DNA from 3 places in the Paenibacillus wynnii genome. Region 2 is predicted to be linked to each of the others. Evidence: riboswitches for the same ligand, from Rfam matches in the RefSeq annotation. Region 2 holds a riboswitch; each other region holds the start of a gene.
What was found. Region 2 has a riboswitch for cyclic di-AMP ahead of PWYN_RS20720 (APC family permease). Riboswitches for the same ligand answer to the same signal wherever they lie in the genome.

Region 1: another riboswitch for cyclic di-AMP. It lies ahead of PWYN_RS11115 (C40 family peptidase); the one in region 2 lies ahead of PWYN_RS20720 (APC family permease).
Region 3: another riboswitch for cyclic di-AMP. It lies ahead of PWYN_RS00825 (TrkH family potassium uptake protein); the one in region 2 lies ahead of PWYN_RS20720 (APC family permease).

What each region holds. Positions count from the first base shown of each region.
Region 1 is NZ_JQCR01000002.1:1,914,136-1,918,984, forward strand. It holds gene PWYN_RS11105 (M1 family metallopeptidase) at 1-1,061, shown strand, start outside; gene PWYN_RS11110 (hypothetical protein) at 1,073-1,906, shown strand; cyclic di-AMP (ydaO/yuaA leader) riboswitch at 2,123-2,261, shown strand; gene PWYN_RS11115 (C40 family peptidase) at 2,318-2,746, shown strand; cyclic di-AMP (ydaO/yuaA leader) riboswitch at 3,120-3,264, shown strand; gene PWYN_RS11120 (C40 family peptidase) at 3,270-3,767, shown strand; gene PWYN_RS11125 (GNAT family N-acetyltransferase) at 4,022-4,507, shown strand; gene PWYN_RS11130 (c-type cytochrome) at 4,635-4,849, shown strand, end outside.
Region 2 is NZ_JQCR01000003.1:1,161,216-1,166,064, forward strand. It holds gene PWYN_RS20720 (APC family permease) at 9-1,826, opposite strand; cyclic di-AMP (ydaO/yuaA leader) riboswitch at 1,950-2,107, opposite strand; gene PWYN_RS20725 (disulfide oxidoreductase) at 2,294-2,770, opposite strand; gene PWYN_RS20730 (DsbA family protein) at 2,767-3,510, opposite strand; gene PWYN_RS20735 (ATP-binding protein) at 3,580-4,849, opposite strand, start outside.
Region 3 is NZ_JQCR01000001.1:143,355-148,203, forward strand. It holds gene PWYN_RS00815 (hypothetical protein) at 1-12, shown strand, start outside; gene PWYN_RS00820 (potassium channel family protein) at 105-773, opposite strand; gene PWYN_RS00825 (TrkH family potassium uptake protein) at 788-2,125, opposite strand; cyclic di-AMP (ydaO/yuaA leader) riboswitch at 2,237-2,423, opposite strand; gene PWYN_RS00830 (CPBP family intramembrane glutamic endopeptidase) at 2,721-4,403, shown strand.

The DNA.
Region 1 (4,849 bases), on a different contig from region 2:
CCTCGCCTGAGGTTCCAGGGGTGCGAATCAAGCTCTACCTTGATCCGCTGCACAAGGACTTACAAGAGCGATATTTTCAGGCTGCCAAAGCGGCTCTAACATATTTCAGTAAATGGTACGGACCTTATCCCTACTCTTCGTTATCTATAGTGGTTCCGCCTGAGCTGGGTAACGGGGCCGGAGGTATGGAGTATCCAACTCTCATTACAGCCTTCGGAGCCAACGGAACATCACCTGACACCTCACTTGAGCGAACCGTCATTCATGAAATCGGTCATCAATACTTCTACGGCATGGTTGCTAACAACGAGTTTGAGGAGGCCTGGCTGGATGAAAGCTTCACCTCCTATGCTGAAGATAAACTGATGGAGAAGGAATATGGTATTGCGCCTAACCTGGCCCTACAAGCAAGCCTCGTAGAAAAGCCGGAGCCGCTGAACCTGGAAACCTGGAGATATAAAGGAAAGGGCGTATACACCCAAAATGTATACATAAGGGGTAAATTGGTGCTGAAGGACATCGAGCTCAGAATTGGCTCCAAGGCGATGGATGCCGTTTTGTCCACGTACGCCAAAAAGTACCGCTTCGGCCATCCCTCAACCTATGATTTTCAAAAAACGGTTGAAAAGGTGACCGGACAGTCCTGGGAAAGTTACTTCGAGCACTATATCTATAGCGGAGGTGCCCCTGACTTTTCGCTTGATCATATATCAAGCATCCGTAAGGAGCTCCAGAACAAGAATGACTCTTACCTTTATGAATCACAGGTGAAGATACGCAATAAAGGAACTCCATATTCAAATGTAAGTCTGAAATTCACCTTTACTGACGGACATACCATGCAGCGGGTATGGGACGGACAGGGTGCAGAGGCTACTTTTCAGTTACTATACAGCGCCCCTCTTCTGTCAGCTGAAATTGATCCCGAGCATTCCATATTGCTTGAGAATAAACATATTAATAATTTTAGATTGGCCGAGCTTGAACGGGATACCGTTTCCCGGTGGACGCTCACTGCAACAAAACTTATAGAGACTGTGCTTGGAACTCTGTCCTGGTGAGGTGAATGATCTTGAGAGTATCGATAACCCGCGGCTTTCACAGCATGAAAGAGCAGTTTTATATTCTAATTTTGTTGTTCATATATCGGTTACTCTGGGGCTACTCTATGTATGGATTCGTGCGGCATGCTATTGTACCCATTCTGCTGCGTTATCCCAACGAGCAAGCTGGCGGCAGTGGAATGAGCAGACTGCTGTTCTACATCGAGGGTCAATTCAGCCTCAGCAGCGATCCTGACGTACAGCGTTGGCTGTGGATGCTGCTGGCCATAACCATACTAAAGTTGCTGCTGTCGCCCTTTATTCGGGCTGGACTGATCCATGAACTGCATCAGGAGTCCAAAGGTGTGCGTGGTCTTTTCTTCTTCCCCGGCATGAAGCTCTATGGCTTACCTGTTCTGATCTTCAGCCTTGTAGAATGGCTACTGGCTCTTGTGCCTCTATACTGGTTGGCCCCGAGAATATACAAGCTGCTCTTGTCCTCATTTCTGGACTATTCGTTGCTGTTAAAGATCAGCCCTTATCTCTTAGTGTGGCTAATTTATATTTTTATCATCCGGTTGTGCCTGTTATATATGCAATTCGGTTACACCAGTGATACGGGCATGTTCTACTCCCTTATTCTCTGTTTGCGGCATATCATCCCTGCACTAGTCACTGCGGCTATCCTAGGGGCAGGCGGATTGCTCATCCTGCTCTTATGTGGATTGACGGGCATCTTTTGCCCCGGATTACCAGCACTCCTTATTCGGCAGATTTCCCCTCTTCCCTCTACCTTCTTCAAAATGTGGGGTTTGGCGGCCCAGTATCACCTGTGGCAAAGCAAGCTTCCAAGTAATAATTAAGATGACCTATGGGCATATATAAGGAGTCTTCGTTCCTAGAACTAGGAGCCGAGACTCTTTTTTGATTAAATATGAATAGAACGTTTGCAAAACAGTAAATCCTTTGTTACAATGATGCCTGTACTGATAGTAACAAGTTTGTAATCTTTTAAGAAATTTCGTAACTATTCAGTACAAAATTGGAGTACCTGTCGCTGTTGTTATGTTACGATTTAGGTGCACAAAACGCCAAATTCCTGAGCACCAGGAAGTGGGGGAACCATATTTTGGGTGAATTGATCTCCTTACAGAGGGATCATAGGGGGCCTTCCACCGAACCCTTAAGCTAACCTCGCCGGCACTAGGAGGAATACATCTTTGAAAAGTCATAACTTTAAGAAAAAATGCACCGCAGCCGCATTGGGGCTTGTGATGGCATTCACCCTTGGTAGCAGCAGCGCTTTTGCTGACTCCAGAATGGATACAGTCATTGCTAAAACCATAGGAACGACGTATAAATTCGGTGGCACCAGTACAGCCGGCTTTGACTGTTCAGGGTTCACCAAATATGTATTCACTAAAGTAGGTCTTACCTTACCCCGTACTTCAAAAGCTCAATTCAAAGTAGGGACTCCCGTCCCGCGCAACAAGCTCCGTTCCGGTGACTTGATTTTCTTCAACACATTCGGAAAAGGCGTGTCCCATGTTGGTATTTATGTCGGCAATGGAAAATTTGCACAATCTTCTTCATCACGCGGTGTAAATATTAGTTCGCTGAGCCAGTCCTACTGGGCCAACCGCTACGTTGGCGCTAAAAGAGTTATGAGTACTACAGCATATAAAGCTGTTGCTTTTGATTGATCTATCCTAGCTAAATAACTAAATACTTAATCGAACATATAGCCCGGAACATGATTATTGCCGTAATCATTTTCGGGTTTTTCTTTATTTCCTTATTCTACCTTTTACACGTATTGAACGATGCTGAAACGCTTTTTTGGATAAAAAATGAAAAAAAACTTAAAAACTTGTCCATTTAGCGCCGCAACAGGATTTAACAGGCTATATAGCTATCAAATATCTCAATATTTTCACATTAATATGTTATAAGTGATTGCCAACTTGGGCTCTGTTTGTTACAATAATCGCAGTGAGTTTTTAGTAACATTTTTGTAATGAATAGCCCGTCCTTTTTGAACCTTTTGTCATGTGTTTCAGATAAGTTTATCTGCATCATCAGTACGTGCCGAGTTTCCTTAATAAAACAAGGAAAACGGGGGAACCACTTTGGGTGAATTGACCTCCTATTCTAAGAGGGGTCATAGGGGACCTTCAACCGAACCCTTAAGCTAACCTCGTAGGCATTTGGAAGGGGTTTACACTTTTGAAGAAAAAGTTAGCAGCCGCAGTACTTAGCTTTTCCATTATTTTTACCGCAATCGGAGCAGGAAGCGCTTTCGCGGATTCCAAGATGGACAAAGTAATCGATAAAGCTATCGGAACTAAATATGTAGCCGGTGGAGTATCGACAAACGGCTTTGATTGCTCTGGTTTTACCATGTACGTCTTCGACAAGATCGGTATTGATTTGCCACACCAATCTGGTTCTCAGTATCAAATGGGTACTGCAGTTTCCCGTAATGAATTAAGAGCTGGAGATCTTCTATTCTTCAATACCAGTGGAAAAGGCGTTTCACATGTCGGCATTTATGTCGGCGATGGTAAATTTGCACATGCTTCATCTTCACGCGGTGTAACCATTAGTACGCTGAGTGACAGTTACTACGTCAACCGCTACGTTGGCGCCAAACGAATTATGAGCACAAGTGCTTATAAGACCGTTGCAAGTGATGTTCAAGAAGACAATGACGATGTACAATAAGTAATACCGATAAGCTCTACTCCGCGATTTTTGCCGAAATCCTGGAGGGGGCTTATTTTTTTTGTCTTATTTTTTCGCCATACTTATTTTTACCCTTCTCATCAACCGTAAAACATCAAATCGCCCCTTAAATCGTTATTTAATAAATTATTTTTTTGTAAATTTTTTCCTTCAATAAAGTTCTTGAGTCGATTATGGCTCTTTTTGTATATAATTAGATATAGATTACTTCCCTGAAAGGAGGTCTTTGACCTATGATTAGTTCTCCTGTAACCTTCCGTGTGGTTCCGATGGAAATCACACATGCAGAAGAGATCTGCCTTTGGAATTATGAACCCCCCTATAACATTTATGGTTGGCAACGCTGGGATCAAATGCAGGCGCTGGGCATAGAATTCGGAGACCCAGAGATACGAAGTCATCAATATGTATCTGTGTTAAATGATCAGGATGTATTTTGCGGTTTTGCTCAGCTCTTCCCAATGGAAGGTGTTGTCAGGCTAGGCATAGGCATGAACCCTGATTTTTGCGGACATGGACTAGGAAAGCTGTTCGTGGATTCTATAGTTAAGGTAGCGTTGAAACGTTATCCTGAATGGGAAATAGATCTCGAAGTCCTCACTTGGAACCAACGTGCTATCCGAACCTATCGCAAATGCGGTTTTACGATTACGGACACCTATGAACGGCGGACACCCACTGGAGATAAGCCATTTTATTGCATGGTCTATGATAAATAGCACCTTAATTTCCACCTTTTTAAGAATAGGCTCTAAATCCGTTCATTTTTTTGCCACAAGTGCTATGATACCGCTTCACCTTCCGTTATAATATAGGAAATAGCTTACATAGAAGGGACGATTGCGGATGCAAAAATGGATAATGAGCGGTTTATTCTTTGCCGCCTGCGCCTTTGCAGTAATACTGATGTTCACTCTACCAGGTAAAGAACAGGTAGCCGAGCAGAACAATCCTACAATGCCCGTAGTCCAACTGGACTCGGCAAAGGCTGAAGCAACAGCACAAAAGGCCCAATGTATCACTTGTCACGGAGACCAATTACAGGGTGGAGTTGGCCCTAG
Region 2 (4,849 bases):
AGAAAGTGTTATTTGTGCAAGTGGTAAGGGACTGTTGCGACAACAATATCCTTCTGATTCATAAGATAAGTTCGGATGAAAATGCTGGTCTGATTATGGAGAATCGCCTGCCACCAATGCTTCGTAATGAACTGTGGAATCAGAATCGTAATATGATCCGTGGATGAAGTCTTCCATTCTACAGTTTCAATGAACTTAACCAGCGGTCTTAAGATACTGCGATAACGTGAACGAAGCACGATCAAACGCACTCCCGGATTCCACTCTGCCCATTTCTGCTCCATCTTGCAAATTTCTTCTTCATCAAAACCAATATAAACGGCAACCACATTTTCGGTCAGTGATTTGGCATAGCTAATCGAATGAAGAACGGCACGAGTCACACCAGAAACCGGGACAATCACTGTACTTCCCTTGATTATCGGTTTCTCTGTATCCATTTGGATACGAAGCTGATCTGCAGTATTCATATAGTGAGTATAAATACGGAAGAAAACGAACATAACAAGCGGCAGGAAAATGAATGCCATCCACACACTGGAGAACTTGGTAATAATAAATATTAAGGTAATCGTTAATGTGGTAAGCATCCCCACCGTATTTACAGCAAATTTACTCTTCCACCCTTTAGGCTTGAGTCTATACCAACGAACCATCATTCCTAGCTGTGAAAGGGTAAAGGGAATGAATACACCCACGGCATACAGTGGAATTAGACCTTCTGTATTTCCGTGAAACGCAGCAACAAGCAATGCCGACATTACACCAAGAAATATAATACCATTTGAGAACCCTAGACGGTCGCCGCGGACCATGAAGGCATGAGGCATATATTTGTCTTTAGCCAACATACATGCGAGCAGCGGGAACGCAGAGTATGCTGTATTTGCAGCTAAGAACAAAATGACTGCTGTAATGCCCTGAATAAAGAAGTAAAGACCCCCACGTCCAAAGGTTGACTCTGCGATTTGTGAAATGACGGTCATCTTTTCATTTGGCATAATTCCATACCAATATGCTAAAAGTGTTATGCCTGTGAACATGCTTCCAAGGATAACCCCCATAAGAACTAGGGTCTTCGCCGCATTTTTTTCAGCGGGAGCCTTAAAGTTAGGAATCGCATTGGATACAGCTTCCACACCGGTTAGGGCCGAACAACCAGAACTGAACGCTTTAAGTAATAGAAACAGACTTACATTGGATACTACTGCTCCCATTTCCGGAACATTCGCATGGATACCGCCCGCAGCATACTTAACTACTCCAGAGATAATTAACACGAAGATAGCAACAACAAACAGATATACGGGTATTGCAATGAAAGATGCAGACTCCGTGACTCCACGCAAATTAAGTATGGTCAAGATCAGAATTACAACCACTGCAATTAGAACCGTATGATTATGAAGGCTCGGGAACGCCGATGTTATCGCATCTGTACCCGCCGAGGCACTTACAGCAACAGTCAGAATGTAATCCACCAGCAAGGAACCGCCTGCTAATAAACCTGTTGGAATACCCAGATTCTTCTTGGCAACAATATAAGCACCGCCGCCTTGGGGATAAGCAAAGATTGTCTGCCGGTAAGATAATATGAGAATTGCCAGTAGACCCAATACAGCTATTGCAATCGGCAATGAGTACCAGATAGCCGTAAATCCTGCAGCTACCAGCACAATTAGGATTTGTTCCGTTCCATAGGCCACTGATGATAGGGCATCCGATGACAGAACTGCGAGTGCTTTCACCTTGGTTAACTTTTCATGATCGAGTTCGTTCGATTTCATTGGGCGACCAATTAAAAGTCGTTTTACTTTGCTTACCATTTTAGAAACAGTTCCTCTCTTTGGTGGGTTGAATCGGATTCCGTGCGCCGTTTTCAATAGTGGATTTCATAAATGCAGGCACAAAAATAAGCATTCGGAAATGATCCGTATGCTTAGGCATAGTCATTATCCCACTTTTGCTTACGAGGTTAGCTGGCGGATTCGGACTGTGGTAGCCCTACGGACCAGGGCTTTCACCCGGTGCCGATTCACCCCTTTTGACCTGTAGGTCAAGTTTGGTTCCCCCGTTTTTCCTACGGAAAATTCAGCGCATATTCAACTTCTCACAAGGTCTAATATTAGTCTACATAGGGGTAACAGTAAAGCATTGAAAAAAAAGAAAAAAGAATGAAAAAGTAACCAATTTCCGCAAATTTGCAGTCCTAGAGGTTGATCTCTTTCATTCTCTTCTATTATCACTTCACCCCGTGTGTTTATAGGGTTTTGTCATCATTTTGTAACGGGTTTTAATTCAAATTTTCAATGCTTTCATGTTCATCCTCAACATCGCTCTCAACTTCACTATAATTACGTCCATTCCATAACAAAATGGATATCAATGTGAAAGCGATAAGTGCAAGCAGTGGAATTGTAATGAAGCCCAAAAAATTAAGATAATCCTTGTTGCAAGGAACACCGATCGTGCACGGTATAATCTTACTTAAGGCCGGAATTTTCTGCTCGGCATAATGATATATAGAAATCGATCCGCCGATTAGGCTTAGGGGCAACACATAAGGGATAATGCGTTTATCATTACGATAGGTGGCGATTCCCAGTAGAAATAACTGCGGATACATGAAGATACGCTGGAACCAGCATAGCTTACAAGGTTCATATTTTAGAACCTCACTTAAGTATAAGCTTCCAGCAACGGCGACAATCGATACAATCCAGGCCAAATACAAGCAATGACGGCGGCAAAACAACTTGAATCGGCTCATGGGTTAGCAACTGCTTTGTCAGCCGACTCTATTACTTGTTTAATTGCTTCATAGTTGAAAGGGTCAAGAACCTTCTCTCCATTTACAAATAATGAAGGGGTTTTAGAAACTTTGTTTTCATTGGCCAGGTCATTGTCCTGCTCCAATTCATCAGCATAGGTCTTATTTTCTATATCTTTGCTGAGGAGGTCATAATCAATAGATAGTTTCTCCTGCTTAGCCAGGTTCACCAGAAAATCCTTGGTTGCCCATTCTTCAGCTTCAACACCTTGATTAGCATAAATTGCATCGTAGAACTTCCAAAATTCCTCATTATTCTGATGATAAACGGATAACGCCGCAAGTGAAGCCGTTGTGGAATCAGGGCCTATGAAAGACATATTCACGAAATAGAGTGCTGCTTTCCCTTGATCTACATAGTCCTCAACGATTTGAGGTTTGATTAAACGTGTGAAATCTGCACAAGCCGGGCATTTAAAATCTCCAAACTCAACAAGTTTGATTGGAGCATCTTCTTTACCCAATCTTGGCATGCTGCTGTAATCAAACTCAGCGGTTTTACTGGAACCACTCTCTCTGGAAGCCAGATAAAACAAGCCTGCAAAAAGAATAACCACTAGAGCTATAGTGCTTATCATAAAGATACGGTTTTTCTGTTTCTGTCGTGCCTGTGCTGCTATCCGCTTCTCTTGTTTACTGAGATTTGGGGCCTGGGTAGTATTTTTTTTAGTTGGGCTCAAGGGGGAATTCCTTTCTGTCCGATTTGGACGGGGAGTAGTATGTTTAAGCTATTAATAAAAATTATATAATTAATAGACTCCCCTTGGCAAACTAGATTCCTCGTCTTTAATAGGGGGTTCCCTATCCTCCATCCTATTATTAGGAGATATTATAACTGAATCCGGAATCTCTAAAGGAATTCGGAAGATGAATTCCGCTCCACCCTCCTTGGGTGATGCCGCCCAGATCTTTCCTTTCATCAGATGAACAAACTTTTTGCAGATTGCAAGGCCTAATCCTATCCCTTCAAATTTACGATTATTAGCAGCGTCTAGCTGAGTAAAGGGCTCGAATAGGAATTCAAGCTTCGTAGGATCCAATCCTATCCCGGTATCTCTCACTTTAAATTGTAGGCCATAATAAGGTTCTCTGGTGCTATACGGTTCAATCCTCAGACTCACGGTTCCAAAGGAAGTGAACTTCACTGCATTGCCGACTAAATTCACCAAGATTTGCCGAATTCTCACTTCATCACCAATTAACACATCAGGAACACCTTCAGCGACATGAAATTCCAAACATAATTTCTTTTCACTTATATTTACCAAGAATAGATCCATACATTCCTGAATCAGCAAAGATAATCGGAAGGGTGCTGTATGCAATTGAACCGCATTCGCATCCATACTGGACAACTCCAATACATCATCTATTACCTTAAGCAACGCCTGACTGCTCTTGGCCTGCAGCTTCAGCAGTTCTAAATGATCTAGATTACTTAACTCATCTGCAAGAAGTCCATTAATGCCTATTATGCCATTCAACGGGGTACGAATCTCATGGCTCATTGTAGCCAAAAATTCACTCTTCATTCGGGCGGCACCTTCTGCCGCTTCTTTGGCAACGATAAGCTCCTGCTGAAAACGAACATGCTCAGTAATATCCTTGGCCATTATATACACAAAATATGGATAATTTGCCTTAAGAGGAAATACCGTGGTACTGCAAACTAAATTCATACCACTTTTCGTGCGAATGGTGACCTGAAGCTTGCTGGAATTCCCATCGGCTGCCTTCATTACAGCCTTTTCCAATATCAACTTATCAGTTTCGCTGAATACCTCGCCGTGATTAACCAGGAGATCTTCTTTGGAATAACCGGTGGTATCAAATACGGCAGGATTCACGCTAATGATCGCCTTTTGAACAGGATCAATACAAATAACCATGTCTGGGCTAAATTGAAAAAGTGTCATATAGTGTTGTTCATAATAACGAGCCTTAGTAAGCACGCTTTTCCGATCCCTGTACAACACTCTTACAAATAACGATAAAATGAACAAGAACGCACCGCAAACC
Region 3 (4,849 bases), on a different contig from region 2:
GTTAAAGTATAATTCCACCTCAGGCTCACTCTATAAAATCACAAAAAAACCTCTGGCCCTTTTAAATTCTAAGGTCAGAGGTTTTGGCATTTTGGCATATAGGATTATTCCTGATTCATAGCCCCATTCTCAAATCGGTCAATACTGTCATTGGAACCAATAACAACTACAATATCACCCTTGTACAAATGATCATGCGCGGTTGGAGCCACAATAATTCCACTTTCGCGATTCAGAGCAATAATACTGCAGCCGTATTTAGCCCGTGTATTAAGCTCGGACAAGCTTTTACCATTCATGCATGCGGGTACAATTAGTTCGACGATTTTATAGTCCTTGGAGATTTCAATATAATCAAGCAAATGAGGCGTCACTAGTTGATGTGCGACACGAATTCCCATATCCTTTTCCGGAAAGATAACCCGGTCAACCCCCAGCTTAGAGAGCGCACGGCCATGCAGTACCGAAATCGCCTTAGCAACCACCTGCTTTATTCCAAGCTCTTTTAACAAAATAGCCGCCAGGATGCTCCGCTCCATATTGTCGCCGATAGCTACAATTCCGCAATCAAAATTTCGCACACCGAGAGATCGCATGATCCCCTCATCTGTCGCATCCGCCATCACAGCATGCGTCAACTGCTCGCTCATTTCATCAACGCGTTCCTCGTGATGGTCTATTCCCAGCACCTCGTAGCCCATTTTCATAAGTTCAAGCGCGAGACTGGAACCAAAACGGCCTAGGCCGATTACTACAAATTGCTGTGCTTTCATGTCCGGTTGACTCCTTATCCAATAATCATTTTACCTTCTGGATACTTATACAGCGGTTTACCTTGTTTACGTCCAATTGCGTAAGCTAATGTCAATATGCCTAGTCGCCCGGAAAACATCGTTAGTGAGATCAGGATTTTACCGATGAATGACAATTCTGGAGTCAACCCCATACTTAGCCCTACCGTTGCGAAGGCTGATGTGGTCTCAAATAGGATCATCAAAAAGTTATGGTCTTCTGTGGTGGAGAGTACCATCGACACGGAGATGACCAGCAGCAGGGCAAGCAATGTAATCGTGAGCGCCTTAAAAATACGCTCTTGCGCCAGCCGATAACGGAACATTACGATATCTTCTCGTCCCCGCAGCATAGAAATAACCGCAGCAATCATAATTGTAAAGGTTGTCGTTTTGATACCGCCACCTGTTGAGCCCGGAGAGGCACCAATAAACATGAGAATGACCATAAAAAACTGTGACGCTTGACGCAGTCCGGCGATATCCACCGTATTGGCGCCAGCTGTACGAGGCGTGACGGATTGGAAGAAAGACGCTAGTACCTTACCGCCAAAGTTCAAGGGGCCCAGTGTACGTTGGTTTGTAAACTCAAATACGAATATAACCAGTGCACCTACGAGAATGAGTACCGCTGTCATAAACAGTACGACCTTACTGTGCAAGGACAGCCTTCGTGTTTTTTTGTATTCCACCAGGTCTGCCATAACGATAAATCCAATCCCCCCCATGATAATCAGAACCATCATGACTATATTAACTAGGGGATCACTTACATATCCTGTCAGGCTTCGATATTCACCAAACAGATCAAAACCAGCGTTGTTGAACAGTGAGACGGCATGAAATATACCAAAGTAAATCGCTCTTCCCAAAGGCATATCAAAAGCCCAACGTATAGATAGTAAGACGGCGGCAGTCCCTTCAATGACCAGAGAGTAAATTAATACTCTGCGGATCAGTCGTACAATGCCCTCCATAGAATTCTGGTTCATCGCTTCCTGAAGTATAAGTCTGTCACGCAGAGATATTTTACGTCTTAGTACCAAGGCGAATAGTGTGGCCATGGTCATGAAGCCTAAACCACCGATCTGGATAAGAAACATAATTACCGTTTGTCCAAAAGTGGTAAAAAACGTTCCTGTATCCCTCACTACCAGCCCCGTAACACAGGTAGCAGAAGTCGCTGTAAACACCGCGTCAATAAATTTCAGAGAATGCCCTGTTGTATTTGAGATAGGGAGCATTAATAACAATGATCCAATCAGAATAATAGCAGCAAAGCCGAACACCAGAATCTTTGGCGGGGAGAGCTTTAGGAAGCTGAATTTAGATATTTTAGATAACGGCGAAACCAAAATCCCTCACCTCTTCACAATAAGTTATATTTATTTATATATAAAAAAAACCAACAAAAAAAGCACTGGAACCCCCAATGCTTTAGCTAGGTCCCTGCAGAAAATAAGCCTACGAGGTTAGCTGACGGATTCGGACTGCTGCAGGCTGCCCTATTCGTTCCTTGAACGAAATTCACCCCCGATGAAGTAAAGCCAACAAACATGCGGCGTTCACTCACCTTCTTATCACTTCCTATGGTTCCCCCGTTTTCACCCAGAAATTCGGCTACTATACAATTGCATACAAATTATAAACGTTCTGCTCGGACTTCACAAAGACAATATTGAAGTATAAATAGTTAAAATAAGACTTTTAGAGAGAAGGAGATAGATAGAACACCTTTTCTCATGCCTTTTCCGTTAGTTTCCTGCAATTACATCGTTTTTTCATGATTTTTTTCGTTCGCACATTTAAAAATAAGCATAACAACAGCTTGTTCCACGTAAAAGGATAATACAACTATTTTTGGAACTATGGAAGCATTACTACTATAATGGAACATAGTGTTGTCAGTTTATCACAAGGAGGCGTTTCATGAATTCCGTCGGCCAGCCCCTTCAGCAGAGAGCTCTCACTAAAGGGCTTATCTTCTCGGGCATCATCGGTCTTATTATTTTTATTATGTTTCAGGTACTCCCGTCCTTGCTCGCAAGCTCCTCAGAGGAAAATACCACAGCGATCAGTAAGGTGGAAGCCCGTGAAAAAGCTGCTTTGTTTGCAGCAGAGCAGTTGGGCTATACAGCGGCTGCAAATGATGAGTGGACTGTCACTTATCAATCAGACTCTTCCTTTTACGGCTATATGTCCCGTGAGAAACTTCTGGAGGACTACACCAAGAACAAACTGGATCGGCGTTATCCCTTTGATGTGTTTCAAGTTTCACTCCTTACTTCAGATACGTTGAATCTGAACCTTTCCGTTGATCTTAATATGTACACGGGAGAGGTTGTGGCCTTCGACCGCGAAGCACAATCAGCTTCTGCAAATTTGCAGAAGTATGGAATCAAGACAGCTGCTTCAAGTGAGAGCAACGATACTGAAATGTCTCTGGAGCAGAAGGAAAACCTGGCCCGCCCTTGGCTTAAAAAGTGGGAAGTTAATCCGTCTAAGCTGCAGATCGAACCGAACTCAAAAGCCTACGGACTTGTGTATACAGACAGCTCCGTTAAGGTGGGAGAGTCGCAGTTGCGCTATAGCTTCAACTTCGCAGAGGGTGAAGTCTCTTCTTATAAGGCCGGTTTCTCTGCCCCCAGCTGGCATACCTCTTATGTGGAAAAGCAGACCTCTCTCGCCACTAAGCTAACCCTGTTCGGCTACGGCCTGCCCACGTTGGCTCTCGGCATTTTAGCTTTGATCTACAGCATTTTACGAAGAGGACATACCTCATTTGCACGGGGTGCATTTCTAAGCTCCGTACATTTTGTAATCATGATGGTCAGCACCTATAATATGCTTCCCGTAACCTCTGATCAAAGCACTGAAGCCCGGGTATCCGCCATTATTATGTTTGTGGTCTACGCGCTTTACAGCTTGTTGATGTCTTCACTCCTGTACTTCTCTCTAGTCGGCGGCAACGGACTATGGCGTCAGGAGGAAGGACTTAATCCATGGCCCCGCGCCAAAGAACCGGGATACGGACAATATGTACTCGACAGCATCCGCGCCGGTTATATCTGGGCCTTCGTTCTGCTCGGTGTGCAGACGATCATGTTTATTATTTTATCGTACACACTGAACAACTGGTCCACTACAGATGCTTCCCAGTCTCCCTATAATATGAGATACGCTTGGCTTCTCCCGATTGTAGCTTGGCTTGCCGGTCTATCCGAGGAAGCCATCTATCGCTTTTTTGGGATTCGCATGCTGAAAAAGCTAGTTCGCAGCACCCTCGCTGCCTGCTTGATCACTTCACTTATTTGGGCTTTGGGACATACACTGTATCCTATCTATCCCGTTAGTTCCCGTCCGATCGAGCTTATGGTTATTGGACTCCTGTTCAGCTATATTTTTCTCCGCTACGGATTTATTGCCGTCATGTTCAGCCATGTCGTGTTTGACAGCATCCTGATGGGTGCTACGCTGATCTTTATGAAGGAGAGTATTAATATCGGTGCCGGGATCTTCGCGATCGCAATGCCGTTCCTAGTGGCCTACATTGTATACCGATTTAATCCACCACAGAAGCCAAAGCAGGCAGAGCCGTTTAATCTTAACTAACACAGGGGTGTTCCAAATGCTATATCTTATAGCTGCCGGGACACCCCTTGTTTATTTGAAGTAGGATCAGAGTTGGCGCTGATGAGGACGCTCCGCGAACGGAACGTTGTTACAATCGCTGTTGTCTCCAAGTTTCCTGATTTTAAACCGCATTGCGGTTGAAACTCGGAGACAAAGGCGAACGCTGCCGCTTTTCCACAATCGATCCGTTCTCTCCGCTGCTTTGAGCAGAATAAGTTTCTACAATCCTTCTAAGGTCTCAAAAAGAAATCGCCCTTATACCCCGGGCCAACTTTGCTTGCCCATGGATCTGGAAGAAGATATTGCAGAAAACCACCTCGTTGTTGGGACGTTTTGAATAATAAAGCTGGATTTCGCGAAAAATTTACTCAAGATTATAATAGATTGCAGCCCGGAACTGCTTGGGCATCAGCTGGAACTATGGC